DNA from 4 places in the Phycicoccus sp. M110.8 genome. Region 3 is predicted to be linked to each of the others. Evidence: predicted binding sites of a transcription regulator. Region 3 holds the regulator's gene; each other region holds the start of a gene.
The links. The regulator LexA, encoded in region 3, represses DNA repair genes until DNA is damaged. The targets are predictions, from matches to a motif close to TCGAACANNTGTTCGA.
Positions count from the first base shown of each region.

Region 1 (7,519 bases), on a different contig from region 3:
GCCAGGACCTGCACGACGAGGGCCAGGACCTCCGTGGCGCGGACGAGAGCCCTCAGGGCGCCGGCCCGGACGGACTGGGCCCCATCCCTGCCGGCGACGGCACGGCATACGCCGGCGCCCACCCGGCCCCCGTCGACGTGCCGATCCCCGGGGAGCCGGCCGGCTCGGCCCGGGTGCCCGACGCGGGGCGCGAGGGCAAGGGCGTGATCCACGTCGTGCACCTGTACCCGCGCGAGATGAGCATCTACGGCGACCTCGGCAACACCCGCACCATCGCGGCGCGGATCCGCCGGCACGGCTACGTGCCCGTCGTCCACCAGCACCACCCCGGCGCACCGTTCCCCGAGGAGGCGCACCTGCTGCTCGGCGGCGGCGGCCAGGACTCCGGGCAGGTCCGGGTCGAGGACGACCTCGAGCGGCTGGGCGACCGGCTGCGGGCGATGGCCGCCGACGGCGTGCCGATGCTGATGATCTGCGGGATGTACCAGCTGTTCGGCAACGCGTTCATCACCGTCGACGGCAAGCGCCTGCCGGGGCTCGGCATCCTCGACGTGACGACGCAGGGCAACGCCAAGAGGATGATCGGCCCCGTCGTGCTCGACACCGACTTCGGCCCGGTCGTGGGGTACGAGAACCACTCCGGCTCGACCACCCTCGGCTCGGGGCAAGCGGCGTTCGGCCGGGTCCGCTCGGGCCTGGGCAACAACGGCACCGACGGCACCGAGGGCGCCCGCAGCGGCAACGTGATCGGCTCCTACCTGCACGGGCCGATCCTTCCGGCGAACCCTGCCCTCGCCGACGCCCTCATCGGGCTCGCGGCCGAGCGCGCCACCGGCCGGCCGTTCGAGCCGGTCCCGCAGGACGACGCGTATGCCGACGAGGCGCGGAACCGGCAGGTGCGTCGCCTCGTGCGCCGGTGACGGGACCGGTCGGTAGGGGCGGCGACGCCGGAACTGGAGGCGGTGGCGCCGGAACTGGAGGCGGTGGCGCCGGAGCTGCCGGCGGTGGCGCCGGAGTTGCAGGCGCCTCCGGTCCTGAGCCCGGCGGAGCGCCGATGACCGTGTCCGAGCGGGTCCTCGACCTGTTCGCCGTGCCGGGGGACGTCCGCCCCGTGCCGGGTGGACAGGGGCGCAGTGTCGTGGCGGGCGACCTCGTGCTGTCACCCGGGCGCGACGCGCAGACCGCGGCGTGGCTCAACCCGGTGCTGGCGCCGCTCGCGGTGAGGCTGGACCTCGAGCGGGTGTCCGGCCGGGCCGGCGTGCGGGTCGCCATGCCGATCCCGGCCCGGGACGGCTCGTGGGTGGTCGAGGGCTGGGGCGCGAGCCGGTACGAACCGGACACCACCGCGTGCCACGACCCGGCGCTGCTCGCCGCGACCGGCAGGCTGCTGCACGCCCGGTTCGACGAGGCCGTTCGCGCACGGCCCGCGGGGCTGGACGCGCGGACGGACCGGTGGGCGGTCGCCGATCGGCTGGCCTGGGGGCCGGCCGATGACCTGGCCTCCGCTGCGGAGCGTTCCGGCTCCGGGCTGGTGCGCGGGCTCGTCGAGGAACGCGCCGACGTCGACCTCGGGCCGGACCAGCTCGTCCACGGCGACCTGGCCGGCAACGTGCTCCTCGACGCGTCCGGGACTCCTGTCGTGATCGACGTGGCCCCCTACTGGCGGCCCGCGCGGTGGGCGGAGGCGTTGTGCCTCCTGGACGCGGTGGCCTGGCACGGGGCGGACGGGTCGGTGCTCGACCCGTGGTCGACCGGCGTCGGGCGGCAGGCGGTGGTGCGGGCGGCGCTGTTCCGGCTGCTCGCCGACTGCCTCGACGGGCGCGGGTCGCCGGCGTCGGGAGACGCCCCGCGCAAGGTCGAGCGAGCCTACGGCCGAGCGCTGGTGCCGCTCCTGGGCTGACGGATGCGGACGCTCCACCGCGCCTTCGCGTTCTGGGGTGCAACGGCCGGTGGTCGGGCGGCGGGCAGCGGACCGTTGCACCACGTAGCTCCGCGAGATTCGTTGCGCCGCAGTCGAATTCGCTGTGCACAACTCTCGCTCACCAGTTCGAACAGGTGTACGATTGGGCTATGCCGGTCAGCGACATCGCGGTGCAGCGGGACAGGGCCCAGCGGGCCCTGTGGGACCGCACTGCCGCGGTGGCCGGGGCCCTGAACGCGGCGCACGCCGAGCTGGTGGACATCGCTGCGCAGCTGCTGGAGGGCCGGCACTGGGGTGATGGCGGGTTCCGGTCGGTGGAGCACTACCTGGTCGTGCGGGCCGGGTTGTCGCCGGCGCATGCCAGGGACGTGGCCGCGGTCGCGCGGCGGCGGGCGGAGCTGCCGGTCGTGGCGGACGCGGTCGCGGCGGGGGAGCTGTCGCTGGACCAGGCGGCGGTGGTCGCGCACCACGTGCCGGCCGGGTACCAGCGGTCTGTGGGCGAGCTGGCCCGGCACATGACGGTGCCGCAGCTGCGCCGGGCTGTGTCCCGACACGCGTTCGCGGTGGCCCCGACCGAGGACGGCGACAACGGGGCCGACGCCGCCGGTGAGCCGGCTGACGGCACCCAGCAGGACGACGGGAGCAGCGCCCCCGGCAACAGCGATGCGGTGCGGCGGGCGTGCGCCCGGCCGGAGCTGTCGATGGGCTACGACCGGGACGGGCGGTTCCAGCTGCGGTATACCGCCCCCGCCACGGTCGGTGCCCTGGTCGAGCAGGCGGTGCGGGAGGCCAAGGACGCCCTGTTCCTGCAGACCCGCGGCGAGCCCGGTCCCGGTGCGGAGCGGCCGTCCACGACGAGGGGCCCGTCGCCGACCCATGCCGACGCGTTCGAGCTGCTCGCCCACCGGTCGCTGGCTGCCGCCGGCCGAGACGACGTGGGCGAGGGCGGCCCGAGCAAGGGCTCGGGTGGGTCGTCGCGGGCGGGCCGGTACCGGGTGTACGTGCACCTGTCGACCGACGGCGCGTGGGTCAACGCCCGCGGCGCCATCCCCCAGGTGCTCCTCGACCGGCTCCTGACCAACGGGCTGGTCCAACCGGTGTGGGAGACGAACGGGCATCCCGTGTCGGTCGGGCGCGCCATGCGGATCCTGCCCGACCGCGCCCGACGCCTGGTCACCGACCGCGACCGCGGCTGCCGGTTCCCCGGCTGCACCGCCACCCGCTTCCTGGAGGTCCACCACCTCACAGCCTGGGCCGACGGCGGCAGCACCGACCTGTCCAACCAGGTGTCCCTGTGCTCGTTCCACCACGACGCCGCCACCCGCGGTGACGTCACCATCACCGGCGACCCCGGCCGACCCGACGGCCTCACGGCCACCAACAGGCACGGCATCCGGATCGCCGGCGGTCATCCACCAGGGCCACCCGGCCCCCCGACGGTGACAGAGATGGGCACCAGTCCCGGGCCGATAGCCGCGGTCGGGCACCCCGGTCGCTCCACGGCATACCGACCACCCACCGGCGAGCACGCCCGCTGGGCAGACATCGAGCTCACCCCCGACCGCGACCTGCCACCACGTCCCCACGCCCGGATGACGCCTGGCGTGACCGCGACGTACGACGCCGACCTCGCAGGTCAGCGGACGAGCCAGGACGGGGTCGGGTTGACCCGGTCCCCGAGCCAGCTCAGGTCGTCCTCGTAGGCGACTTCCACAGCTTCCAGACGCTGATCCCCGAGAAGGGCGCCGGCAAGCGTCGGGCTTCCGGCGACCAAGGTGCTGTCCCAGTCGATGTCCGTGGCGATGCACCACGAGCGGTCTGATGGCCAGACGAGGTTGGCCGATTGCCGCCACGGCGGGGCCATGCCGGGCCACGTCGTGAGGACCGCCTTGGGACCGGTGAAGAGGCGGTATCCGCCCCGACCCCGCATCGTCGGCCCACCGTGGGGCGAGTCCCAGAAGCCGAACCCGTCCCACACGGCGTAGAACACGGGACCGGTGGCCACGCAGTGATCGAGGACCGCCCGCTGGACCCGAGGAGGCATGGACCCCTCTTCGGGGTCGACGTCGCTCGAACGCCCGGTTCCTGTGAAGGCCGGGTAGATGCCGCACCACTGCGCCAACGGATGCATGACGCGACCCTCGTCGGCTGCGACCTGCGCCCACGTCCGGCCGTCGCCCGCCGGGTGCAGCACACGCACGACGCGGTCGAAGCCTGTGGGCACCACCGCTCCCGCCGGCACGCCGTCGCCCCCGCCCTTGATGAGGCGGTCCTCGACCCAGTCGCCCTCGGCGACAGCCAGCACCCGCTGCAGCGTCGTCATGTCCAGATCATGACGCGGAGACCGGTTCCCGGGGCGGTTGGCAGGTGTCACGATGCACTGCCACGGACCCGGCCGACAGCAGTTGGCGGCCACGTCGTGAAACCGCCTGGGCGGCTGGATCGGCGTTAGGGTGCCGGGGCATGGACATGTTGAGGGGGAAGCAGATCGCCGAGGCGAACCTGACCGAGTGGCGCAAGCTGGCGCAGGGCCTGCATGCCAGGTACCTCGTCGACGACTTCGGCGCAGCCGTGCGGTTCCTGGCGGTGGTGGGGGAGGCCGGTGACGCGCTGGGGCACCACCCGCGGGTGGCGATGGGTACGGGGTACGTCGACCTCGAGCTCGTCAGCGACGACGCGATCTACCGCGACGACGAGGGCACTGAGCACGTCGTCGAGTGGGTGACCCAGCAGGACGTCGACCTGGCTCGCCGGGTCACCGAGATCGCAGGCGACCACGGGCTCCGGGCAGACCCGGCCTCGGTGAGCGAGGTCGAGCTCGGCCTCGACACCGCGCGCTCGGCGGCTGTCGCACCGGTCTGGGCCGCCCTGCTGACCGGGGACGCCGGAGCCCAGGGCCGGGGCACCCCGGGCGACGAGGTCCGGGACGCCACCGGGCGCGTGCCGAACCTGTGGTTCGGCGACGGCGACGGCGACGGCCAGAACGACGAGGGGCCGCGCCAACGGTTCCACCTCGAGGTCTACGTGCCGCCCGAGGCGGTCGAGGCGCGCATCGCCGCGGCTGTCGCCGCAGGTGGCACCGTCGTCGACGACAGCGAGTCGCCCGGGCTCACCGTCATCGCCGACCCGGACGGCAACCGGGGAGTCCTCTGCGTGGACACCTCCGCCGCCAGCACGGACTGACACCGGCCACCGGCGGACACCGACCACCGGCGGATGCCGACCACCGGCGGATGCCGACCACCGGTGGATGCCGGTCGCCGGCGGATACTGACCACCGGCGGATGCCGGTCATGGGGCGATGCCACCACGGGCCGGCCCCAGCCGGCCACGGGCCGGCTGGGGCTGGCCCCAGCTGGCGGCCGACACGCGTGGCCCGCGCCCGACGACCTCCGCGCTGAGTCGCCGCAGTCAGTCGACGAAGTCGTCGCCGGCCTCGAGCCGCAGCCGCAGCAGCTCGGCGAGGGTGACGGACTCCCCGTCGCGCGCGCCCTCGCCCACCTGCAGCGGCGGGTCGCTCGGTGCCACCTCGACGCCGCGGAACCGGGCCAGCGACCGTGGCGGCACCAGCAGGGAGTAGTAGCGCCCGTCGGGGTCGACCCCCACGGAGCGGTCGAGCCGCAGGTACCAGCCGCGGACACCCGTGCGGTAGCGGCTCGTGCCCTTCCACGTCCGCGCAGTGAGCTCCGTGGTCGCCAGCCCGCGCTCGGTCGCCGTGCGGACGAACTCGTCGAGCAGCACCTGCGCCTTGGCCGACTCCCGCGCCCGGCGCTGCTCCTGCATGCGCACGTGGTAGTCGGCGCGCTCGCCCGCGTCGCTGCTCGGGCGCCCGGCCTCGGGGCTCGCCTCGCCTGGTTCGCCCGCGCCGCTCACGTCGCCCGCGCCGCTCACGTCGCCCGTGCCGCTCACGTCGTCTGCTCCAGGGGCACGTCGTCGACGGGCTCCTTCTTCGGGCTCAGCGTCCAGGCTGCCCAGCCGAGCGCACCGAGCGGGATCTCCATGAAGTGCGTGTATGCCGAGAACAGCACCGCTCCCGCGACCGCCGCGTCGGGCTCGGCGCCCCACGCGACGAGCGCCGCTGCGGTGACCGACTCGGTGATGCCCAAGCCGCCGGGGGTGACGCCGACCGCGGTGGCGAGCCGGCCTATGGCGTACGCCGCGAACAGCTGCCCGTAGAACAGGTGCACGCCGGTCACGTGCATGCACACGAGGAAGATCCCGTAGTACACGCCGAAGAACCCCACGAGCCCGAGGGTCATGGAGATCCAGCCGGTCCGGACGATGTCGCTGATGCGGGCGCGGAGGTCGACGACCAGGTCGTGCACGCTCATCGAGCGCCGGCGCCAGAGGCGGCCCAGGACCCGGTCGATGCCCTGCCCGATCGCGACGGCCGCCCGCTCGGACACGAGGATCGCGACGAACGCGCCGAACAGGAGCGACCCCGTGAGGGCTCCTGCCAGGGCGGCGTCCCCGAGGGCGCGCGGCACGTCCGGGTCGGTCCCGGCATACAGGCCCACGATCGCCAGCAACGGCAAGGCGATCCGCGCGAGGACGTTCCACACGCCGGTGACGATCGCCGACGTCGAGATCTCGCGCCGGGAGAACCCCCACGACCGGCAGATGGTGTACGTCGCAGCCAGGCCGACTGCCCCGCCGCCGGGCAGCAGGTTGCCGACGGACGAGCCCGCGACGTTGACGATGAGCGCCTGCCAGTGCCTGAGGCCGTGCATCGACGCGGTCAGCGTGAACGTGTAGCAGTACAGGCCCACCACCACGCCGCCGAGCAGGAGCAGGGCGGTGCTCGCGGGCACCCGCGTCAGCACCTCCCACACGTGCGACCACGTCGTCTTGCCGAAGTACGGCAGGCCCCAGATCAGCAGGGCCGCCGCGAGGCCGAGCCCGAGCACCGCCTGGGCGACCCGTCGCACCCGGTTGCGGCTCCTCGTCGGCTCCGTGACCACCACCGTGCTCACCCGAGGCCCTCGAACACGTCCCGGCTCACCGGCATCCCCGGGGCTTGCGCGGCGTCGACGAACCACTCGCGCCCGAACACCAGGTCGAACAGCGGGCGCGGGATCCGCAGGAACGCCGCGAGCGTGCGGTCGGCCCCGTCGTCGGCGCTGGACTGCGACGCGTGGGCACGCATCGACGCACGCTTCTGGGCGGCATACCGCCACACGGGGACGCGGTGGGTGATCTCGGAGCGGGCGCTGAAGGCGCGCTTGAACGAGTCCCGGTCGAACTCCGGCGGGAACCGGTACACTTTCGCGGCGAGGTCCACCGCCCGCGCGATGGTGTCGCGGGGGACGGTCGCCTGCAGCACGCGCGGCGTCCCGGCCAGCTCGGCCGCGCGGGCCCCCACCTCGTGGACCCGCACGTGGTCGCGGTGGCCGTAGCCCCCGTTGCGGTCGTAGGTGAGCAGCACCGCCGCCCGCTCCTCGGTGAGCACCTGCGCCAGCCGCGAGGCCGCCTCCTCCAGCGGCGCGCGGACGAAGCGCACGCGGCCCGGCGGGTCGGGGTGGGTCTCGGGGCCGAGGCCGCTGTCGGCGTACCCGAGGTAGACGACCCGTGCGACCCGCAGGGCGCTCGCCGAGCGGC
Region 1 is NZ_JAWDIC010000001.1:926,016-933,534, reverse strand. Features, by position in the region: gene RKE38_RS04370 (cobalamin biosynthesis protein CobB) at 1-920, shown strand, start outside; gene RKE38_RS04365 (aminoglycoside phosphotransferase) at 1,055-1,900, shown strand; gene RKE38_RS04360 (DUF222 domain-containing protein) at 2,071-3,624, shown strand; gene RKE38_RS04355 (hypothetical protein) at 3,558-4,244, opposite strand; gene RKE38_RS04350 (4a-hydroxytetrahydrobiopterin dehydratase) at 4,385-5,104, shown strand; gene RKE38_RS04345 (hypothetical protein) at 5,333-5,830, opposite strand; gene RKE38_RS04340 (lysylphosphatidylglycerol synthase transmembrane domain-containing protein) at 5,827-6,894, opposite strand; gene RKE38_RS04335 (PIG-L deacetylase family protein) at 6,891-7,519, opposite strand, start outside.
Region 1: the regulator LexA is predicted to act here: its motif matches at 2,048-2,063, upstream of RKE38_RS04360 (DUF222 domain-containing protein).

Region 2 (7,519 bases), on a different contig from region 3:
AGGGCGTCCCGCAGGAACCTGACCGCCACGGGTCCGACGCCGTGCAGCGCGGCCAGCTCGTCCTCGCGCAGGTCGCGGACCTGCTCCAGGGTCCAGATCCCCTGGCCTCGCAGGGCCCGGGTCGCCGGTGCGCCGATCCGCGGGAGCGGCGTGCCCTCCGGCGCGGCGGCCCGGTCCGTCCGCGGTGTCCCCGACTCGGCGTCCACCACGGCCGCCCCGCGCGGCGAGAGCCGGTAGCCGATGTCGAGGGACTCGGTGAGCCCGAGCTCCTTGAGCTTGCGGACGTCCCGCTTGAACGACGGGGTGTCGCGTCCGAGCTCCGCCGCGAGCTCGGGCGCGCGGACGGTGGGGGAGCGGTCGATGATGCCCAGGGTGGCCCGGGTCCACGGCCCGATCGACGACGCCGCGTCGAGCCGGTCCAGCCGCCGCCGGATCGTGGCGACCTCCTCGGCGTCCGGCACCGCGGCGCGCAGCTCCTCGCGCGGGTCCGCTCCGGCATAGCGCAGCCCGACCCGCCAGACGGGCCGGTCCGCCTTCGCCTCGAGCATCCCGCGCAGGTGCGCCAGCGACGGCGAGCCCGCCCGGCGCGCGTCGGTCGCGGTGATCCGGGACGGTGCGACCTGGTCGACGCTGGTGACCTCCAGCAGACCGACCCGCGTGCGCAACCGGGTGCCGACGAGCACCCGCGGCCGGTCCCAGCGGCGGAACGCCAGGTCCACGTCACCGGCCTTGATGGCCGCGAGGGTGTCGGGGCGGATCATCATGCGCCGAACCTACCGACGGACCTTCGGCACTGTCGCCCACCTTCTCGCGGGCGGTCCAGTGGGATCGAGGAGACGCGGAGGTGCACCATGACGAGCCCCACCATCGAACCCCGGACCCGGACGTCCCCGACCCGGACGCGCCCCACCCGGACCCAGCGACGGGTGGGCTACGTCGCAGGGGCGTTCGTCAACGCACTGCTGCTCGGGGCCGTGAACGGCTGGCCGGGCTGGGACGCCCTGCCGTTCCTCACCGATGACTTCCGGCTGGTGCTCGGCTGGGTCAACGCCTCCATCGTGGTGGGCCTGCTCGCCAACCTCGTGTATGCCGTGAGCGACCCGCCGTGGCTGCGCGCCGTCGGCGACGGTGTGCAGAACATCGTCGGCCTGGTCGCCATGGTGCGTCTGTGGCAGGTGTTCCCCGTCCACTTCGCCCCGGGCGGCTTCGACTGGGAGCTCGTGGCGAGGGTCTTCCTCGGGATCGGCATCGTCGGGGCCTCGATCGCGGTCGTCGTGGCGTTCGTCCGACTGGTCCGCCGCGCGGCCACGTGACGCAACCGCTCGACGGGACCGCTTGACGCGACCGCAGCAGTGATATGCAATATATCGCGTGCCCGTCCCTGCTCCGTCAGACGTGTCGTCGCCCCGACAGCTGCTGCGCGACGACGTCTACCAGCGCCTGCGGTCGGCCATCGTCGACGGCACGCTCGAACCGGACGAGGTCGTCCGGGACCAGGAGCTGGCCGCCTGGCTCGGGGTGAGCCGGACGCCCGTGCGTGAGGCGCTCCTGCGGCTGCAGCAGGCAGGCCTCGTGACCGCCACGCCCGGACGGTCCACCCGCGTGGCGTCCCTCGACGCCCGGGCCACCCGGGACGCGCAAGCCGTGGTCGCCGCCGTGCACGAGGTTGCCGTCCGGGCTGCCGTCGAGCAGCTCACCGCCGACGACCTCGCCGCCATGGCCGAGGCGAACCGGCGGTTCAGCCGGGCGCTGCGGCGCGGCGACGCCGAGGCCGCGCTCGCCGCGGACGACGAGCTGCACGGCATACCGGTGCGGGCGGCGGGCAACGCGGCGGTCCGCGACGTCCTCGAGCAGTACACCCCGGTCCTGCGCCGCGTGGAGCGGCTGCGGTTCGGCTCGCTCGACGCGCGGGGATCCGTCCGGCTGCACGACCAGCTCATCGCCGCGTGCACCGCCCGCGACGCAGAGGCTGCCGCCCGGGCGAGCACCCTCACCTGGCAGACCCTCGTCCCACTCCTCGACCAGTCCACCGGAGGCACGCTGTGAGCATCGACGACTTCGAGCGGTACCCGCTCACCTTCGGGCCCAGCCCGGTGCACCGGCTCGACCGGCTCACCGCACACCTCGGGGGCGCGCAGGTGTGGGCCAAGCGCGAGGACTGCAACAGCGGCCTCGCGTTCGGGGGCAACAAGACCCGCAAGCTGGAGTACATCGTCCCCGACGTGCTCGCCTCGGGCGCCGACACGCTCGTCTCCATCGGCGGCTACCAGTCCAACCACACCCGGCAGGTCGCGGCCGTCGCTGCGAAGCTCGGCCTGAAGTGCCGCCTCGTGCAGGAGAAGTGGGTGGACTGGGACGACCCGGTCAACGACAGGGTCGGCAACATCCTGCTGTCGCGGATCATGGGCGCCGACAGCCGGCTCGACCCGCACGGCTTCGACATCGGCATCCGCACCTCGTGGGAGGACGCCCTGCGCGAGGTCGAGGAGGCGGGTGGCACGCCGTACGGCATCCCGGCGGGTGCGTCGGAGCACCCGCTCGGGGGCCTTGGATTCGCGAACTGGGCGTACGAGGTGGCCGAGCAGGAGCGCGAGCTCGGCGTCTTCTTCGACACCGTCGTCGTCTGCACGGTGACGGGCTCGACGCACGCCGGGATGGTCGCGGGGTTCGCGGCCCTCGAGGACGCCGGCGGCCGCCCCCGACGCGTCATCGGCATCGACGCCTCGGCGACGCTGGAGAAGACCCGCGCCCAGGTCGACCGCATCGCGCGCCACACGGCGTCGCTGATCGGCCTCGAGCGCGAGCTGCGCGACGAGGAGGTGACCGTGCTCGAGGGATGGGCCGGCGACCTCTACGGCATCCCGGTCGAGTCCACCGTCGAGGCGATCCTGCTCAGCGGGCGGCTCGAGGGGATGATTCTCGACCCCGTCTACGAGGGGAAGTCGATGGCCGGCCTCGTCGACCTGGTGACCTCCGGCGAGATCGGCAGGGACTCGACCGTCCTCTACGCCCACCTCGGCGGCCAGCCGGCCCTCAACGCGTACTCCGGGATCTTCCCCTTCTCGTCGTGAGGGCACCGGCGGGCTGCGCGAGGCCGACTGGACCGCGTCTGCGCGGGACGCGGCGTGTCCGGATCGTGGGCGCACCCAACCGCACGTTGGACGGATGCCGCCCACCGGCATACCCTCGACGCGTGCGTTCCTCGCGCCTCCTCCTTCGCCGCCGCGGCGGGGCCTGACCGATCAGCCGCCCCTCGTCGCGGAGTTCGCGTTGCCGGCTGAGGCCCTCCCGGGCCACCCCAGCGAATCGTTAGGCGAGACACCATGATCCACCCCCAGCAGCCGTCGGGTATGCCGGTCGCGAAGTACGTGCCGTTCCAGGACCAGATCGCGGTGGACCTGCCCGACCGCACCTGGCCGACCCGGGTCATCGAGAAGGCACCGCGCTGGTGCGCGGTCGACCTGCGCGACGGCAACCAGGCCCTCATCGACCCCATGAGCCCGGACCGCAAGAAGCGGATGTTCGAGCTGCTGGTCCGCATGGGCTACAAGGAGATCGAGGTCGGCTTCCCGTCGGCGAGCCAGACCGACTTCGACTTCGTGCGCATGCTCATCGAGGACGACATGATCCCCGACGACGTGACGATCCAGGTCCTGACGCAGTGCCGCGACCACCTCATCGAGCGCACCTTCGACGCGATCCGCGGCGCCAAGCAGGCGATCGTGCACTTCTACAACTCGACCTCGGTGCTGCAGCGGCGCGTCGTCTTCGGGCTCGACCAGGACGGCATCGTCGACATCGCGCTGCAGGCGGCCCGCCTGTGCCGCAAGCTCGAGGAGACCATCCCCGACACGGTCGTCTACTACGAGTACAGCCCGGAGTCCTACACCGGCACCGAGCTCGAGTTCGCCGTGCGGATCTGCAACGAGGTGGCCGACGTCATCGACCCGACGCCCGACCACAAGATGATCATCAACCTTCCCGCCACGGTCGAGATGGCGACGCCGAACGTGTACGCCGACTCGATCGAGTGGATGATCCGCCACCTCGAGCGCCGCGAGTCGATCGTCGTCAGCCTGCACCCGCACAACGACCGCGGCACCGGGGTCGCGGCAGCCGAGCTCGGCTACCTCGCAGGGGCCGACCGGATCGAGGGGTGCCTGTTCGGCAACGGGGAGCGCACCGGCAACGTCGACCTCGTGACGCTGGGTATGAACCTGTTCAGCCAGGGGATCGACCCCGAGATCGACTTCTCCGACCTCGACGAGATCCGTCGCACGGTCGAGCACTGCAACCAGCTCCCCGTCGCGGAGCGGCACCCGTGGGGCGGCGACCTCGTCTTCACGGCGTTCTCCGGGTCCCACCAGGACGCGATCAAGAAGGGCTTCGAGGACATGGAGCGCCAAGTGGCGTCGTCCGGGAAGTCGATCGACGAGCTCGTGTGGGGCGTGCCGTACCTGCCCATCGACCCGCACGACGTGGGGCGCTCGTACGAGGCCGTGGTGCGTGTCAACAGCCAGTCCGGCAAGGGCGGTGTCGCGTACCTGCTCAAGAAGGAGCACCAGCTCGACCTGCCGCGCCGGCTGCAGATCGAGTTCAGCGGGGTCGTGCAGGCCAAGACCGACACCGAGGGTGGCGAGGTCAGCGCCGCGCAGCTGTGGGACGTCTTCCAGGACGAGTACCTGCCCGCGGTGGACGGTGCGGCCAACACCTGGGGCCGGTTCACCCCGGTCACCCATTCCCTCATCACCGAGGACGGCGGGGTCGACCGCATCACGGCCACGATGCTCGACCACGGCCAGGAGGTCACCGTCGAGGGCAGCGGCAACGGCCCCATCGCCGCCTTCATCGACGCGCTGTCGACGCTCGGGGTGGACGTGCGTGTGCTCGACTACGCCGAGCACGCGCTGTCCGCCGGTGGCGACGCGCGCGCCGCGGCCTACGTGGAGTGCGCCGTCGGCGACCGCGTGCTGTGGGGCGTCGGCCTGCACGCCTCGATCGTCAAGGCGTCGCTGACGGCCGTGCTGTCCGCGGTGAACCGCGCCGAGCGCGAGCCCGCCACCCCGTGAGGTGAGGTGTGCCGGGGGGCCCGGCGTCGCGGCACACCTCCGGTCCGGGGACGGAGCGCCGCGTGGCGCCCTCGGAGCTCCTCCCGGCCCCTCAGCGGACGCCGCGCGGACGGAACTGGATCGAGATCCGGGGCCCCACGGCCTTGGTGGTCTTGGGGATGCAGTGGTCCCACGTGCGCTGGCACGAGCCGCCCATGACCACCAGGTCCCCGTGCCCGAGCGAGAAGCCGATGGAGGAGCCGCCTCCCCGCGGACGCAGCATCAGCGAGCGCGCCGAGCCGACCGACAGGATCGCCACCATGGTGTCGAGGTCTTTCGACCTGCCGATCCGGTCGCCGTGCCAGGCCACCGAGTCCCGCCCGTCCCGGTAGAGGCACATGCCCGCGGTGACGAACGGCTCGCCCAGCTCCGCGGCATACCGGCGGCTCAGGGCCTCCCGCGCCTCGGCGAGCACGGGGTGGGGGAGCCGCTCGCCCTCGTCATAGAACTTGAGCAGTCTGGGGACGTCGACGACGCGCTCGTACATCTCCCGGCGCTCGGCCTTCCACGGCACGTCGTGGTGCAGCTCGTCGAAGACCCGGTCGGCGCCGGCCAGCCAGCCGGGGCGGTAGTCGACCCACGCACCCCGTGACAGCGGGGTCCTGCTGAGCCCCGCGTCGAGGTCGTGCAGCGCGACGTCGTCTCCGGTGTCGAGCAGCGATGCCTGCCATGCAGCGGTCATGCTGCGAGCGTACGCCGATTCGAACACACGTTCTAGTGGGTCGGTGCGAAAACCGGTGTGCGTTAGCCACGACGTCGGCGTTGTGCCACGTCACGGCCCGCCTCCCGCCAACGGCCCGCCGGGTTGAGACAATGGTGCGGTGCCCCTGTACCGCGACGAAGGCATCGTCCTGCGCACCCAGAAGCTGGGTGAGGCGGACCGCATCGTCACGCTGCTGACGCGCCGCCTGGGCAAGGTGCGCGTGGTCGGCAAGGGCGTCCGGCGCACCAAGAGCCGGTTCGGGGCGCGGCTCGAGCCCGGCATGCACGTCGACGTCCAGTGCTACGAGGGTCGCTCGCTCGACACGGTGACGCAGGCCGAGTCGATCGCCAGCTGGGGCGACGTCCTGGCGCGCGACTACACGACGTACACCGCCGCGGCCGCGATGCTCGAGACGGCCGACCGGCTCACCGAGGAGCGCGAGCCGAACCTGCAGCAGTACCTGCTGCTCGCCGGCGCCCTGCGCTCCATGGCCGAGGGCCTGCACGACCCGGGGCTGGTGCTCGACGCCTACCTGCTGCGGGCGCTCGCGATCGCGGGCTGGGCGCCGAGCTTCCACGACTGCGCCCGCTGTGGCGCGCCGGGCCCGCACCGCGCGTTCAACCTCGCGTCCGGCGGCACCGTCTGCCCGTCGTGCCGCCCGCCCGCCTCGGCGGCGCCGGCCCCGGAGACCCTGGCGCTGCTCGCGTCGCTGCTCGCGGGGGACTGGGTGATCGCGGACGCCTCATCGGGCCGCCACCGGCGCGAGGCGAGCAGCCTGGCCAGCGCGTTCCTGCAGTGGCACCTCGAACGCGGTGTGCGATCGTTGCGCCTCGTGGACCGCCGCGACCCCGACCGCCCCGAGACCAACCCCGCCATCACGTGGTCGGCCCCGCCGCCCGTCGAGGCAGCGCCGGTGGAACGGGTCGCGCAGGCCCACGCCGCGCTCGCCGGACGGACGGGGGAGGCGTGAGCCCGGCATACGCGAAGCCGTTCCCGCACCCGAGCGGGGCGACGCCGCCGCCGGTCCCGCGCGAGCTGGTGCCCGACCACGTCGCGGTCGTGATGGACGGCAACGGGCGGTGGGCCAACCAGCGCGGTCTCCCGCGGACCAAGGGTCACGAGGCGGGCGAGGCCGCGCTGCTCGACGTCGTCGCCGGCGCCATCGAGATCGGGGTCGGCCACCTGTCGGCGTACGCGTTCTCGACCGAGAACTGGAAGCGCAGCCCCGACGAGGTGCGCTTCCTCATGGGCTTCAACCGCGACGTCATCCGGCGCCGCCGCGACCAGCTCCACGAGTGGGGCGTGCGGATGCGCTGGGTCGGCCGCCGTCCGCGGCTGTGGGGCTCGGTCATCAAGGAGCTCGAGACCGCCCAGGAGCTCACCAAGGACAACACCGGGCTGACGCTGTACTTCTGCGTCAACTACGGCGGCCGGGCGGAGATCGCCGACGCCGTCCAGCGGGTCGCCGAGCAGGTGCAGCGCGGCAAGCTCAAGCCCGGGTCGATCGACGAGAAGACGATCGCGCGCTACCTGCCTGAGCCGGACATGCCCGACGTCGACCTGTTCGTGCGGTCGTCGGGGGAGCAGCGGACGAGCAACTTCCTGCTGTGGCAGAGCGCGTACGCCGAGATGGTGTTCCAGGACACGCTGTGGCCCGACTACGACCGCCGCCACCTGTGGCAGGCGATCGAGACGTATGCCGCGCGCG
Region 2 is NZ_JAWDIC010000001.1:134,823-142,341, reverse strand. Features, by position in the region: gene RKE38_RS00695 (hypothetical protein) at 1-764, opposite strand, end outside; gene RKE38_RS00690 (hypothetical protein) at 852-1,313, shown strand; gene RKE38_RS00685 (GntR family transcriptional regulator) at 1,372-2,046, shown strand; gene RKE38_RS00680 (1-aminocyclopropane-1-carboxylate deaminase) at 2,043-3,071, shown strand; gene leuA (2-isopropylmalate synthase) at 3,324-5,069, shown strand; gene RKE38_RS00670 (alpha-ketoglutarate-dependent dioxygenase AlkB) at 5,161-5,790, opposite strand; gene recO (DNA repair protein RecO) at 5,930-6,781, shown strand; gene RKE38_RS00660 (isoprenyl transferase) at 6,778-7,519, shown strand, end outside.
Region 2: the regulator LexA is predicted to act here: its motif matches at 5,810-5,825, upstream of RKE38_RS00670 (alpha-ketoglutarate-dependent dioxygenase AlkB).

Region 3 (7,519 bases):
CATCGACTCCGTCGCAGACCTGCAGGACGAGCCGGTGACCACCCTGCAGGTCCGTGAGGCGCACGCGCGCCTCGTCACGCACTGACGCCGCGGCCGGTGCCACGACCGACGGCGGGCGGGTGTCCGGACCCTCTGCTTTCATCGACCGCACGATGAAGCCCGAGCAGAGCGCCACCACCCGAGCCCTCGACGACGTCGACCCCGACACCGACGTCGCGGACCTTGGCGACGCCGTCACCCCGCAGACCGGCCGCCGCCGCAGCGGCACGGCCCTGTGCCTGTCCGGCGGCGGCTACCGCGCCGCGCTCTTCCACCTCGGCGCCCTGCGCCGCCTCAGCGAGCTCGGCGTCCTCGCCCAGCTCACGACGGTCAGCGGCGTCTCCGGCGGCTCGATCGTCGCCAACCTCGTGGCCGACCCCCGGCTCACCTTTCCTGCCGGTGGGGGAGAGGTGCAGGGCTTCGAGGAGTACGTCGCGGCGCCGCTCGCCCGCCTCACCTCCCGCAACATCCGCACGCCGGCCCTGCTGAGCCGGCTGTTGCCCTGGCGCTGGCTGACCTCCGACGCCGCGGTGCGCGCCCTCGCCGACGAGCTCACCGAGACCGTCGCGTGGTGGTCGACCCCGTTGCGGGACAACGCCGTCGCCGGGCCCGCCATCATCACCGGTGCCACCGAGATCGGCTACGGCGTCAACTGGGTGTTCGAGGACCCGACCGCCCACCAGCCGCACGGGCGCGTGGGCGACTACCGCCTCGGGTATGCCGCGCCGCCCGGCACCGTGCGCATCGCCGACATCGTGGCTGCCTCCTGCGCGTTCCCGCCCTTCTTCGCGCCGATGGTCCTGGACGGCGACGCCCTCGGCCTCACCGGCGGCCACAAGGGCCTGGAGTCCGACGACGCCCGCCGGGCGATCCGCCACCGCATCCGCCTCACCGACGGCGGTGTCTACGACAACCTCGGCCTCGAGCCCGTCTGGAAGCGCCACGCCACGGTCCTCGTCAGCGACGGGGGCGGCGTCTTCCGTGCCCGCACCGAGCGCACCGTCGCCGGTCGCATGCTGCGGATCCTCGGCATCGCCACGAACGGCGGCCAGTCGGTGCGCTCCCGCTGGCTGCACGCGGCATACGCACGGCAGGCGATCCTCGGCACGTCCTGGGCGCTCGACATGGTGGTGGACGGCTGCTACCCGCGCAGCACGACCGAGCTCATCAACGCCGTCCGGACGGACCTCGACACCTTCTCCGAGCAGGAGCAGCACGTCCTCGAGCGCCACGGCTACCTCATCGCCGACGCGCAGGTGCGCGCCCACGCACCGCACCTCATCACACGTGACGTCCCGCCGAACCCTCCCCACGACGACGTCGCCGACCCGGCCGTGGCCGAGCGGGCCCTGGCCGACTCGGCGAAGCGACTGCTGCTCGGCCGGTTCTGAGCCGCCCACGTACGCTTGTCCGGTGACCCGGCCCGCCACCACGACGACGACCGAGGACGACCTCGACCACGTCGCGGCCCTCCTCGACCGGGGCGGTGTCGTCGCCCTCACCGGGGCCGGGATCTCGACGGAGTCCGGCATCCCCGACTACCGCGGACCCGACGGCCAGCGGCGCGTCACGCCGATGCAGTACTCGGAGTTCACCGCCTCGAGCGAGGCCCGCAAGAAGTACTGGGCCCGCAGCTACGTCGGGTGGCAGCGCTTCAACCTCGCCCGCCCGAACGCCGGCCATGACGCGGTCGCCCGGCTGCAGGCGACCGGTCGGATCGGCTCGGTCATCACGCAGAACGTCGACGGCCTGCACCAGCACGCCGGCGCCACCGACGTCGTCGAGCTGCACGGCTCGCTGGCCAAGGTCGTCTGCCTCACCTGCGGCGACCGCTCCAGCCGCTGGGACCTCGACGAGCGGATGCGCGAGGCCAACCCCTCGTTCACGGTGACGTCCGACGAGATCCGACCCGACGGCGACATCGCGCTCAACGCCCTCGACGTCGAGGCGTTCGTCGTCCCGCTCTGCCTGGTGTGCGGCCGCGACACTCTCAAGCCGGACGTCGTCTTCTTCGGCGAGTCGGTGCCCAAACCGTTGGTGGAGAAGTGCTTTCGCCTGACCGAGTCAGCCAGTGCGCTGCTCGTGCTCGGCTCGAGCCTGAAGGTGATGAGCGGCTACCGGTTCGTCCGCCGCGCGCACGCGCTGGGCATCCCGGTCGCGATCATCACCCGCGGCCGGACACGGGGTGACGGCGAGGCGAGCATCCAGCTCGACGCCCCCCTGGGCCCGACCCTGACGCGCCTCGTGGCCCGGCTCGGCGCCTGACACGGCGTCTGCCTGACGCGGCGTCTGCCTGGCGCGGCGCCCGCCTGGCGCGACACTCAGGACGTCGGGCGCCGGGCCACCAGCACGACGTCGATCGCGTCGCCGGCGTCGGTGTGCCGCACGATCTCCTCGCAGCGCTCGATGTCGAGCTCCGACGCGACCTCGCGCAGCCCCTCGACCGTCTGCAGCAGGGCGGGGTCCTGCGGTCCTCCGACGCCCTCGCTCAGGTTGCGCAGTGCGTGCCCCACGACGACGAGGGCGCCGCCGGGCGCCAGCCACGCCGTGGCCCGGGTGAGGACGTCCTCCGGCAGGTGCAGGTAGGCCACCAGCACGAGGTCGTACGCCGTGGATGCCGGCGGCTGCCACGACCGGACGTCCGCGACCACCCAGTCGACCCGCAGCCCGCGGGCGGCGGACTCCTTCTCGCCCTTGGCCAGGCCAACGGCCGAGAAGTCGACCGCGGTGACGCGCCACCGCTTGGCAGCCAGCCACACCGCGTGCCGCCCCTCGCCCGCCCCGAGGTCGAGGGCCCGTCCCGGCTCCCAGTCGCCGATGATGCGCTCCACCTCGGCGTTCGGCTCCGCGCTCCAGACGCGGCCGGTCGCGGCATACCGCTCGTCCCACATCCTCCGGCGCTCGCCGCCGCTGCCGCCCGGCGCGCTGCCCGACGGTCGGTGCTCGTGGCCGCGTTCCTCGCTCATCCCCCTAGCATCGCCGATATGTCCGCCCCCGCCACCGCACCCGGGCCTGTCACGGTCCGCGACGCCACGCCGTCCGACCTGCCAGCGATGGCCGCGATCTACGACGAGCAGGTGCGCACGTCGGTGGCGACGTTCGACACCCAGGAGCGCGGCGCGGCATACCTCGGCGAGAAGCTGGCCGCGACCGGCCCCGGCGACGTGGTCCTCGTCGCGTGCCTCGACGAGGAGGTGGTCGGCTACGCGTTCTCCGGGCCCTTCCGCCCGCGTCCCGCCTACGCGGGCACCAAGGAGGTGTCGGTCTACGTCGACGCCTCCGCCCGAGGGCGTGGCGTCGCCCGGAGCCTGTATGCCGCGCTGCTGGCCCGGCTGGACGCCGAGCCGTCCGTGCACACGCAGCTCGCGGTCATCGCCCAGCCGAACGAGGCCAGCGAGGCGCTCCACGTGGCGTTCGGCTTCGAGCGCGTGGGGGTCCTGCGGGAGGTGGGGAACAAGTTCGGCCGTTGGGTCGACACCGTCTGGTACCAACGGCTCGCCTGACCCAGGAGAGGGCTGGCGCAGACGGCTCGGTCTTGGCACTCTCGTGCCGAACAGGTTGGTGCGAGACGTGGGAGGCGAACCCATGGGTGCGACGGGTGCGGGACCGTTCGAGAACGACGACGCACTGGACTTCCTCGACGACCTCGAGGAGTCCGACCCCGAGGGGCGCAGGGAGCGGGTGGAGTCGGCGCTGGGCCGGGTCGTCCGCGCCCGCGACTACATCGAGGCGCCGGTGATGTCGGAGGCGATCGCCGCGGCCGTCATCGTGTCGGCCTGCGACGACCCCGAGTCGGTGGTGGGGGAGCGCAACGTCCCTCGCTGGGTCGACGAGGACCCGCTCGACATCGACGAGCGCCTCGAGGAGCTGGCCACCCAGGCGCTGCACCGGGCCCTGCGCTCGGACGACAACGAGCTGTGGGAGCTGTGGGCCGACGGCGACGGCGGCGAGAAGTTCACCGCCCGCCTCACGCACTACCTCGACGCGCTGGGCGACGAGAGCTGAGGGCGTCAGCCGAGTGCCACGTCACTGATCCGCACGGTGGTCGGTGACGCGGCACGCGGCGCACGGCTCGGGTCAGACGCGGCGCAGGCCCCGGGTCAGACGCGGCGCAGGACCGCTGTGACCTTGCCGAGGATCGTCGCGTGGTCGCCGTCGATCGGCTCGAACGCCGGGTTGTGGGGGAGCAGCCAGACCTTGCCGTCGCGGCGCTTGAACGTCTTGACCGTCGCCTCGTTGTCCAGCATTGCCGCGACGATGTCGCCGTTGTCGGCCGTGGGCTGCTGGCGGACGACCACCCAGTCGCCGTCGCAGATCGCCGCGTCGATCATCGAGTCCCCGACGACCTTGAGCAGGAACAGCGAGCCCTCGCCGACGATCTGCTTCGGCAGGGGGAAGACCTCCTCGACCGACTCCTCCGCGGTGATCGGCACGCCGGCGGCGATCCGGCCCAGCACCGGGACGTAGGAGGCCTCGGGGCGGGCGTCGCCCATGCCGGTCTCGTCGAACTCGGCGACCTCGTCCTGCGGGGCCGCGCCGCCGCGGTAGCCACGGCCGTCGGCGCCGGCGTCGGGGGAGACGACCTCGATGGCCCGGGGCCGGTTCGGGTCGCGGCGCAGGTAGCCCTTGCGCTCGAGGGTGGCCAGCTGGTGCGCGACCGAGCTCGGTGACGTCAGGCCGACGGCCTCGCCGATCTCGCGCAGGCTCGGCGGGTAGCCCCGTCGGTCGACCGAGTTGCGGATGACCTCCAGGACCTTGCGCTGGCGGACGGTCAGGCCGTCGCCGCGGTCGCGGTCGGGGAGTTCCTTGACGTTGTCGCCGCTCATGCCGCTCCTCGTTTCTGCAGGTCAGGTGCCGTGTGCCCGGCCGCGTGCGCCGGGTGCTCCGACGTCTCGGGGCCGTCTCGAAGCCGGCTCGGGCCGCTCCGGGACGGAGCGTTGTCAGTGCCCTCTGGTGTGCTCCTCGACGTGGGCACAGCGTATGGCGTTCGAACACAGTTTCCAAACATGTGTTCGACGCGTGTCTTGAAGCATTCGAACATGCGTGCTAGAACTGGCAACCTACGGCCTTCGGACACCTGTTCGAGGACCATGACGATGGAGGACCCGATGAGTGCAGCAGTCGCCTGGGACGTCACCGCCGCGCCGGTGCGCGAGCCGCGCCGACCCGCACGCCCGCACCTGGTCTCGGTGCCGTGCGGCGACGAGGTCCGCGTCCCAGCGCCAGCACCGCTGCGCCTGACCCGCGCCGGACGGCTCGCCATCACCCTGACCGTGCTGGTGGCGCTCGTCGCCATCGCCGTGGCCGCCTTCTCCGGTGGTGCGTCGGCCACGACCATCGACCACTCCACCACCGTGCGCTCGGGGCAGACCCTCTCGGAGGTCGCCGCGACGCAGCTTCCCGGTCTCCCGGTGGCCGACGCCGTCGCCCGCATCCAGGTCGCCAACGACCTCGCCTCCGACCAGGTCCACGCGGGTCAGATCCTGCTCATCCCCGCCGTCCGCTGAGGTCGGCCTCCGGGGGAGGGGACGCCCGCGCAGAGGGTTGGTAGCGGGCCAGTCGGGGCCGGACGCCGCTCCGCTGACCTGCGTCGACACGCACAGCTGTACCTGTGTCGACACCCTCTGATGGCCGGCTGCCGGGTCGTGACGACGCGTCCGCTTCGTCGGGAGTGCGCCGTCGCGGACCCGGAGATATGGTCGCCGCAAGGAGGCTGAACATGAGCTCGAGGAAGACCTTCCTGGATTGGCCTGTGCTCCGACAGGTCCGCAGTGGTGACCTGCTCGGCCGGGGCCCGGCCGTCACGTCCGCGCGCACCCGGTCCATGACCCCGCGCACGTCGACGGCGGACCGGGTCGTGCAGTCGGTCTGCCCCTACTGCGCCGTCGGCTGCGGCCAGAAGGTGTTCGTCAAGGACGAGAAGGTCGTGCAGATCGAGGGCGACCCGGACTCCCCGATCTCGCGCGGGCGGCTGTGCCCCAAGGGGTCGGCCAGCGAGCAGCTCGTCAACAGCCCCGCCCGCCAGACCCACGTGCTCTACCGGCGCCCGAACGGCACCGAGTGGGAGCGCATGGACCGCGACACCGCGATCGACATGATCGCCGACCGGTTCGTCGAGACCCGCCGCCGCACGTGGCAGGACGCCGACGAGCACGGCCGTCCGCTGCGCCGAACCATGGGCATCGCCTCGCTCGGGGGAGCCACCCTCGACAATGAGGAGAACTACCTGATCAAGAAGCTCTTCACCGCCGCGGGCGCGATCCAGATCGAGAACCAGGCCCGTATTTGACACTCCTCCACGGTCCCCAGTCTGGGGTCCTCGTTCGGTCGCGGTGGCGCGACGCAGTACCTGCAGGACCTGGCCAACGCCGACTGCATCGTCATCCAGGGCTCCAACATGGCCGAGTGCCATCCGGTGGGTTACCAGTGGGTGAGCGAGGCGCGCCTGCGCGGCGCCAAGGTCATCCACATCGACCCGCGGTTCACCCGCACGTCGGCGACCTCGGACAAGCACGTGCCGATCCGTGCCGGCAGCGACGTGGCCTTCCTCGGTGCCCTGATCAACCACATCCTCACGAACGAGCTGTACTTCAAGGAGTACGTCGTCGCGTACACCAACGCGGCAACCATCGTCAGCGAGGACTTCAAGGACACCGAGGACCTCGACGGCCTGTTCTCCGGCTACGACGACGAGCTGGGCAACTACGACTCCTCGAGCTGGGCGTACGCCACCGAGGGTGAGACGCCGGACGCCTCGCCCGGCACCATCGGCGGCCCCGCGGCGACGCACGAGCACGGCCACTCCGCCTCGAAGCGCTCGGCCGGTGACGAGCACGGCTCCGGCGGCCCGGCCCTGGAGCACGCCCGGGTCAAGCGCGACGAGACGCTGCAGGACCCGCACACCGTGTTCCAGCTGCTCAAGCGCCACTACTCGCGGTACACCCCCGAGATGGTGGCCGAGGTCTGCGGGATCAGCGTCGAGGACTTCCACTACGTCGCCAAGGCCCTCACGGAGAACAGCGGCCGGGACCGCACCTCGGCGTTCGTCTACGCCGTGGGCTGGACGCACCACTCGCTCGGTGCCCAGTTCATCCGCACCGCCGCCATCGTCCAGCTCCTGCTGGGCAACATGGGGCGGCCCGGAGGCGGGGTGATGGCGCTGCGCGGACACGCCAGCATCCAGGGCTCGACCGACATCCCCACGCTCTACAACATCCTCCCGGGGTACCTCGCCATGCCAATGGTGGGCAACCACGACACCTGGGACGACTACGTCGCCGCCATCGCCAACAAGGAGCAGAAGGGCTTCTGGGCCAACGCCGACGCGTATGCCGTGAGCCTGCTCAAGGCGTGGTGGGGCGACGCTGCGACCAAGGAGAACAACTGGGCGTACGACTACCTGCCACGGCTCAGCGGCGCCCACGGGACGTACCAGACGACCATGGCCATGCGGGACGGCGAGGTCGAGGGCTACTTCCTG
Region 3 is NZ_JAWDIC010000002.1:116,243-123,761, reverse strand. Features, by position in the region: gene RKE38_RS12070 (hypothetical protein) at 1-85, shown strand, start outside; gene RKE38_RS12065 (patatin-like phospholipase family protein) at 54-1,430, shown strand; gene RKE38_RS12060 (NAD-dependent protein deacetylase) at 1,453-2,304, shown strand; gene RKE38_RS12055 (class I SAM-dependent methyltransferase) at 2,361-3,005, opposite strand; gene RKE38_RS12050 (N-acetyltransferase family protein) at 3,024-3,542, shown strand; gene RKE38_RS12045 (DUF4259 domain-containing protein) at 3,625-4,044, shown strand; gene lexA (transcriptional repressor LexA) at 4,140-4,865, opposite strand; gene RKE38_RS12035 (LysM peptidoglycan-binding domain-containing protein) at 5,148-5,546, shown strand; gene fdh (formate dehydrogenase) at 5,759-7,519, shown strand, end outside.

Region 4 (7,519 bases), on a different contig from region 3:
ATCCCGGTCTTCCACGACGACCAGCACGGCACGGCCATCGTGGTGCTCGCCGCCCTCACCAACGCGCTGCGGGTCGTGGGCAAGAAGGTCGAGGACGTCCGGATCGTCGTCTCCGGGGTGGGCGCCGCGGGCCACGCGATCGTGCGCCTCCTCGACGCCCAGGGCGCGCGCGACATCGTGGGCTGCGACCGGCACGGCGCCCTCGACCCCGACGCGCAGCACAGCGACGAGTTCCGCGGCTGGATCGCCAGGAACACCAACCCCCGCAAGGTCCGCGGCACGCTGAAGGAGGTGCTCGCGGGCGCCGACATCTTCATCGGCGTCTCGGCCCCGAACCTCCTGGACGAGGACGACATCGCCGGCATGGCGCACGACGCGATCGTCTTCGCCCTGGCCAACCCCGATCCCGAGGTCGACCCCGTCGCTGCGAGCCGGCACGCCGCTGTGGTCGCGACCGGGCGGTCCGACTACGCCAACCAGATCAACAACGTGCTGGCCTTCCCCGGGTTCTTCCGCGGGCTGCTCGACGCCGGGGTCAGCGACATCACCGACGAGATGATGATCGCCGCGGCCACCGCCATCGCCGACTGCGTCCACCCGGATGAGCTCAACGCGAGCTTCATCGTGCCAAGCGTGTTCGACCCCGAGGTGGCGCCCGCGGTGGCGTCGGCCGTGCGGCACGCCGCCGGTGCAGAAGGGAAGGCCTGACCGATGACGTTCGACGCCACCGACCTCACCCGCGAGCTCGACGAGCGCCTTGTCGGCGCGGATTCCGCTCTGGCACAGGGTTTCCCGGGCGAGCGCCCCGACCGCCAGCCGGTCCACACCGTCTACGCCCCGGCCAGCCGGTACGACGCCGGCCTCGTGCCCCGGTGGGGCGAGGAGGCCCTGGCCGTCCTCGACGAGCACGGCGGGGACGCGCAGGCGTATGCCGCGCTGCTCGGCATCGCGCCCGACCTCGCCGAGGACGTGGTGGGCCGGGTGCGGGCCAAGCTCGCGGCCGAACCGGTCGAGGACCTGCGGATCGACTTCGAGGACGGCTACGGCTCGCCCGCGGACGACGTCGAGGACGCAGCGGTCGACGCGAGTGCCGCGGCCCTGCTGGAGTCGGTGCGTGGCGGGACGGCGGCGCCGTTCCACGGGATCCGGTTCAAGAGCTTCGAGGCGCCGACACGGGCGCGGGGCGTGCGGACGCTGGCGCGGTTCGTCGAGGCGGTCGCCGAGGACGGTGCGCTGCCGGACGGCTTCGTGGTCACGCTGCCCAAGGTGACGTCGGTCGAGCAGGTCGAGGCGATGGTCGTGGCCTGCGACCGGATCGAGTCGGGGCTCGGACTGCGTTCGAGGACAATAAGATTCGAGATCCAGGTCGAGACGCCGCAGGCGATCCTGGGGCCCGACGGCACCGCTCTCGTGGCGCGCATGGTCCACGCCGCGGCCGGCCGCTGCACCGGGCTGCACTACGGCACGTACGACTACTCCGCCTCTCTGGGCGTCGCGGCGGCATACCAGTCGATGGAGCACCCGGCCGCCGACCACGCCAAGGCGGTCATGCAGGTGGCGGCCGCCGGCACCGGGGTTCGGCTCTCGGACGGCTCCACCAACATCCTGCCCATCGGCAGCCGCGAGGCCGTGCACGCGGGCTGGGCGCTGCACGCGCGGCTCGTCCGGCGCTCGCTCGAGCGTGGGTACTACCAGGGGTGGGACCTCCACCCCGCCCAGCTGCCGAGCCGGTATGCCGCGACGTACGCCTTCTACCGCCAGGGCCTGCCGGCCGCTGCCGAGCGGCTGCGCAACTACGTCGGGCAGGTCGACTCCGGGGTGATGGACGAGCCCGCGACGGCCCGGGCACTCGCCGACTTCGTGGTGCGGGGTCTGGACTGTGGCGCCACGGACGACCCGGAGGTCAAGGAGCTGACGGGCATCGACCGGCACCGGCTGGACGTCCTGGCCAAGCGCGTCGGGGGGTAGCTCGCCGCGGGGTGATCGGACGACGGTGGTCCGGGTCTCGATCTTGTTGGGCTGCACCGCGATTCGGTGCGGACAATCCTGTTGAAGGCGTTCGAACAGGTGTACGATTGGGGAATGTCGACCACCCCACTCGCACAGGCCCGGGAGTCCCGGCAGCGTGCGCTGTGGGCCCGCACGGCGCAGGTCGCCGGGCGGCTGAACCGGGCCCAGGCGGAGCTCGTGGACGTCGCTGCCGAGCTGGTCGACGACGGCCTCTGGGGGGACGGCGGTTTCTCCTCGCCAGAGCACTACCTCGTCGTTCGGGCCGGCCTGTCACCGTCGCATGCGCGGGACGTGGTGGCGATCGCCAAGCGGCGCACCGAGCTGACTGCTGCGGCCGAGGCGCTCGACGCCGGTGAGCTGTCGCTCGACCAGGTGGCGGTGCTGGCCCACGGCGTGCCGGCGACGCACCAGGCGTCTGCGACGGCGCTGGCCCGCGAGGCCACCGTGCCCCAGCTGCGCCGGGCCGTGGCGCGGCACGCCTTTCCCGCTGCGACTGCCGGCGATGGAGCCGACCCTGCAGATGCGGTCGCCGGGCCCGGGGCGGAGGATCCGGTGTCGGTGGTGCGCGAGGTGGACCCGATGTCGCCTGCGGAGAAGCGGGCGTGTGCGAGGCCGCAGCTGTCAATGTCCTACGACGCCGACGGGCGCTTCCAGCTGCGGTACTCGGCGCCCGCGACCGTCGGCGCGCTCGTCGAGCAGGCGGTTCGCGAGGCCAAGGACGCCCTGTTCCTGCGACGCGGGGACACCAAGGGCGACGCCATTGGCGTGGAACGCCCACACGACCCCGGCGCGGGCCTGCCCACGTACGCGGATGCGTTGGAGGAGGTGGCAGTGCGCTCGCTGGCGAGCGTGGAGTCGACGTCGCGGGCAGCGCACTACCGGGTGTACCTGCACCTCGACACGGACGGCGCCTGGGTGTCCGGCGGGCACGCGATCCCGTTGCGGCTGCTGGGCCGTCTCGTCTCCGACGGCGTGGTCCAGCCCGTCTGGGAGACCGAGGGCAAGCCGGTCTCGGTCGGTCGGGCCATGCGGATCCTGCCCGAGCGCAGCCGCCGCCTGGTCGTCGACCGCGACCGTGGGTGCCGGTTCCCCGGCTGCACCAGCACCCGGTTCGTCGAGGTTCACCACCTCGATGCCTGGGCCGACGGCGGGCGCACCGATCTGGACAACCAGGTCAGCCTCTGCACGGTGCACCACGACGGCATCGACCGCGGCGACCACGTCATCAGCGGCGATCCCTCCCGGCCGGACGGCCTCGTGGTCACCAACCGGTACGGCCTGCCCGTTCGGCCACCGCGACCCGCCGAGACCGCGCCACCACCGGGCGGCGACCCGCCGGGACCCGAGGACTGCTTCCGACCGCCCAGCGGAGGGCCGGTGCGCTGGAGCGACCTCGAGATCACGCCGGACGCGCAACGACCTGGTGAGCAACGCCCGTCGCCGCGGTGCGTGATCTCACCGGCGCAGGACCTCGCGTCGCCGGAGGAGCTCACGGCCCGCCTGCTGCAGGAATGGCAGGACGAGGTGGCCGCGAGCCGCGACTCGCTCGTCCGCGACAGCTTCCGTCGTCACTGACCGTGGTCGACGCGGTCGGGCCACGTCTCGTGCGGCGGACCCGGGGGAAGTACCGTGACCGACATGCGGGTGCGAGCGGAGTTCACCACCGAGCCGTTCCACGGGGAGGACGAGCACGTCCCCGCGCACGTGACCGCCGCGGCTGCCGCCCTGGTGGACGCCGGCCTCGAGCCCGACCTCGGCCCCCTGGGCACCGCGGTCGACGGTGAGGCGGACGCGGTCGTGACCGCGGTTGCCGACGCGGTGCGGGCGGCCCTCGCCCAGGGCGCCACCCGGGTGACCCTCACGGTCAGCGACCTCGCTGCACCGCTCGGCGAGACGCGGGCGCCCCAGCTGGCCGCGGCCCGCCGCCGGGGCACCTCTCGCCGCGCCGCAGCACCCCCGGCCACCGACCTGTCGGACGGGCTGGCCCGGCTCATCGCGGCGGTCGAGGAGGAGCTCGGCAGTCCGCTTGCCGACCTGCCCCGGGCGGGCAAGCAGCAGGCCGTGCGGCTGCTCGAGGAGCGGGGCGCGTTCGAGATGCGCCGCAGCGCCGAGACCGTCGCGGAGGCCATGGGCCTCACCCGGTTCACCGTCTACAACTACCTCAACCGGGTCCGCGAGCCCGTGGAGCCCCCGGCCAGCTGAGCCGCTTGCCGGCTGGGCCCGGTCGCGGGTGCCGGTGATGTCTGAATTGGGTGCCCGTACCCCCTTCCCGAGACCCCGGTCGTCCGCCACACTCCTTTTCAACAAACTGTTGACGCGGCTCCGCCGTCCACCTATCGTTCCATCATTCGTAAATTGGTTTCCGCATCACGGAATCAGGAACCGACCGGCGCACTCATCCCAGCGCCACGCGGCATACCGGCCCACAGGCCTCGTGTCGCGGCACACGGCCCCGCATCGAGCGGGCGCCCGGACCCGAACCCATCCGCCCCGGCACCTGCCGCGTGGCCCGACGGAGCACCCGCGAGGAGCACCTGTCATGACCTACGTCCTCGGACCCAACCAGTACGGCAAGGCGGAGAACCGCGTCGTGCGGATCTACCGCGACACGGCCCGTCACGAGATCCGCGACCTCAACGTCTCCAGCGCCCTGCGCGGCGACTTCACCGACGCGCACGTCACCGGCGACCAGGCCAACGTCCTGCCGACCGACACCCAGAAGAACACGGCGTTCGCCTTCGCCAAGCAGCACGGCATCACCTCCCCGGAGGACTACGCCCTCGCCCTCGGCTCCCGCTTCCTCGACGTCACGCCGGCCGCCACGGCCAGCCGCGTCGAGGTCGAGGAGTACGCCTGGGACCGCATCGACGTGGGCGGCCAGGGCCACGACCACGCCTTCGCCCGCCGCGGCGGCGAGGTGCGCACCACCGTGGTGACCCAGGACCGCAGCGGCGACACCCCGCGCCAGTGGGTGGTGTCCGGCCTCAAGGACCTCGTCGTCCTGAAGTCGACCGGCTCGGAGTTCAAGGGCTTCCTCCAGGACGAGTACACGACCCTGCAGGAGACCGACGACCGCATCCTCGCCACCTCGCTCGTCGCCCGCTGGCGCTACGAGACCACCGAGGGCGTCGACTGGAACAAGTCCTTCGACGACATCCGCACGGTGCTGCTCGAGACCTTCGCGACGACCTACAGCCACGCGCTGCAGCAGTCGCTCTACGCCATGGGCTCCGCGGTCCTCGAGGCCCACCCCGAGGTCGCCGAGATCAAGTTCTCCGCGCCCAACAAGCACCACTTCCTCGTCGACCTCAGCCCGTTCGGGGTCGAGAACGACGGCGAGGTGTTCATCGCCGCCGACCGGCCGTACGGCCTCATCGAGGCCACGGTGCAGCGCGAGGGCGGGTCGGACGCCGGCGACGCCTGGCTCACCGTCCCGGGCTTCTGCTGAGGCCGGCATGCGACTGAGCAAGCGGACAACGACGTCCGCGCCCCGCACCGGCCGCCAGCACACCGGCCGCCCCGAGGACCAGAAGTACGGTCCCGGACCCCTGCTCGCCTACGGCACCCAGCACATCCTGACCATGTACGGCGGGGTCATCGCGCCCCCGCTCATCGTCGGCGGTGCCGCCGGCCTCAAGCCCACCGACATGGCCCTGCTCGTCACGGCCGGCCTGTTCGTCAGCGGTCTCGCGACCCTGCTGCAGACCCTCGGCCTCGGCCCGTTCGGCAGCCGCCTGCCGATCGTCCAGGGCATCTCCTTCGCCAGCGTCTCGACCATGGTGGCGATCGCGAGCGAGGGCGGCCTGCGCCCGGTCTTCGGCTCGATCATCGTCGCGGGGCTCATCGGACTGGTGGCGTCGTCGTTCTTCGCCCAGCTCGTCCGGCTCTTCCCGGCCGTCGTCACCGGCACCATCATCACGGTCATCGGGCTGTCCCTCCTGCCCGTCGCGTTCCGGTGGGCGATGGGCAACAACGACAAGGCCCCCGACTTCGGGTCGGTCGGCAACATCGGCTTCGCCGGGCTGACGCTCCTCGTCATCCTCGTGATCAGCCGGGTCTTCCAGGGGGCGGTCTCACGCCTGTCGATCCTCATCGGCCTCGTCGTGGGCACCGTCATCGCGGCCCTCACCGGACGCGCCGACTTCTCCAACGTCGGCGACGCCAAGATCGTCGCGCTGCCGCAGCTGTTCCACTTCGGCTCGCCGACGTTCCAGGCCGGCGCGATCGTGTCGATGACGATCGTCGTCTTCGTCATCATGACCGAGACCACGGCCGACATCCTCGCCATCGGCGAGATCGTCGGCACCCCGGTCGACGCCCGCCGCGTCGCCGACGGGCTGCGCGCCGACATGGCTGCCACGACCGTCGCCCCGGTGTTCGGCACCTTCCCCGCCAGCGCCTTCGCGCAGAACGTCGGCCTGGTCGCGCTCACCGGCATCAAGAGCCGGTATGCCGTGGCGGCCGGGGGCGGGGTCCTCCTCCTGCTCGGGCTGCTCCCCGTGGTGGGAGCGGTCGTCGCGGCGATTCCCTACCCGGTGCTCGGCGGTGCCGGCATCGTGCTGTTCGGCTCGGTGGCCGCCAGCGGGATCCGCACGCTGTCCCGGGTGAAGTACCACGACAACCTCAACATGGTCATCGTCTCGGTGGCCGTCGCCGTCGGCATCATCCCGATCGCGGCGCCGACCTTCTGGGACCGCTTCCCGGACTGGTTCGCGACGATCATGCACTCGGGCATCAGCGCGACCGCGGTCGTCGCCGTCCTGCTCAACGTGCTCTTCAACGAGGTCAGGGCCGGCAACCGGCCCGGCGCCTCGGTGTTCGCCGCCGCCGAGAGCGAGAAGGACGAGCTCGGCGACACCCTCGACGACGAGCTCCGCGGGGAGAAGCGCCCCGTGCCCGGCTCGCGTCGCTGAGACCCCGGCGGGCGGCGCAGCCCCCGGGGCGCGCCGGCCGCCGGCAGCACCACCCCCGCACCACAGATCGAGAACAGCCCCACCCCATCCCGACCCTTCTGCCGGAAGGAAGGTGCCTGTCATGAGCGCAGCCACCGACACACCCCGCACCACCTCACGCCCGTCCCGCCACCCCGTCGACGAGGTCCTGCCCGTCCCACGGCTCGCCGTCTACGGCTTCCAGCACGTCCTGGCGTTCTACGCCGGCGCGGTCATCGTGCCGATCCTGCTCGCCAGCGCCATCGGGCTGTCGACCCAGCAGCTGATCCACCTCATCAACGCCGACCTCTTCACGTGCGGCATCGCCTCGATCATCCAGTCCGTCGGGTTCTGGAAGGTGGGCGTCAAGCTGCCCCTCCTGCAGGGCGTGACCTTCACCGCGGTGTCGCCGATGATCGCGATCGGCCTCGCGGCCGGTGGCGGCACCGACGGCCTGCTCGTCATCTACGGCGCGGTCATCGTCGCCGGGCTCTTCACCTTCCTCATCGCCCCGTACTTCAGCCGGCTCATCCGGTTCTTCCCACCGGTCGTCACCGGGTCGGTCATCACGATCATCG
Region 4 is NZ_JAWDIC010000001.1:2,116,511-2,124,029, forward strand. Features, by position in the region: gene RKE38_RS10115 (NAD-dependent malic enzyme) at 1-708, shown strand, start outside; gene RKE38_RS10120 (DUF6986 family protein) at 712-1,968, shown strand; gene RKE38_RS10125 (DUF222 domain-containing protein) at 2,083-3,585, shown strand; gene RKE38_RS10130 (helix-turn-helix domain-containing protein) at 3,649-4,212, shown strand; gene pucL (factor-independent urate hydroxylase) at 4,550-5,458, shown strand; gene RKE38_RS10140 (nucleobase:cation symporter-2 family protein) at 5,466-6,923, shown strand; gene uraD (2-oxo-4-hydroxy-4-carboxy-5-ureidoimidazoline decarboxylase) at 7,045-7,519, shown strand, end outside.
Region 4: the regulator LexA is predicted to act here: its motif matches at 2,060-2,075, upstream of RKE38_RS10125 (DUF222 domain-containing protein).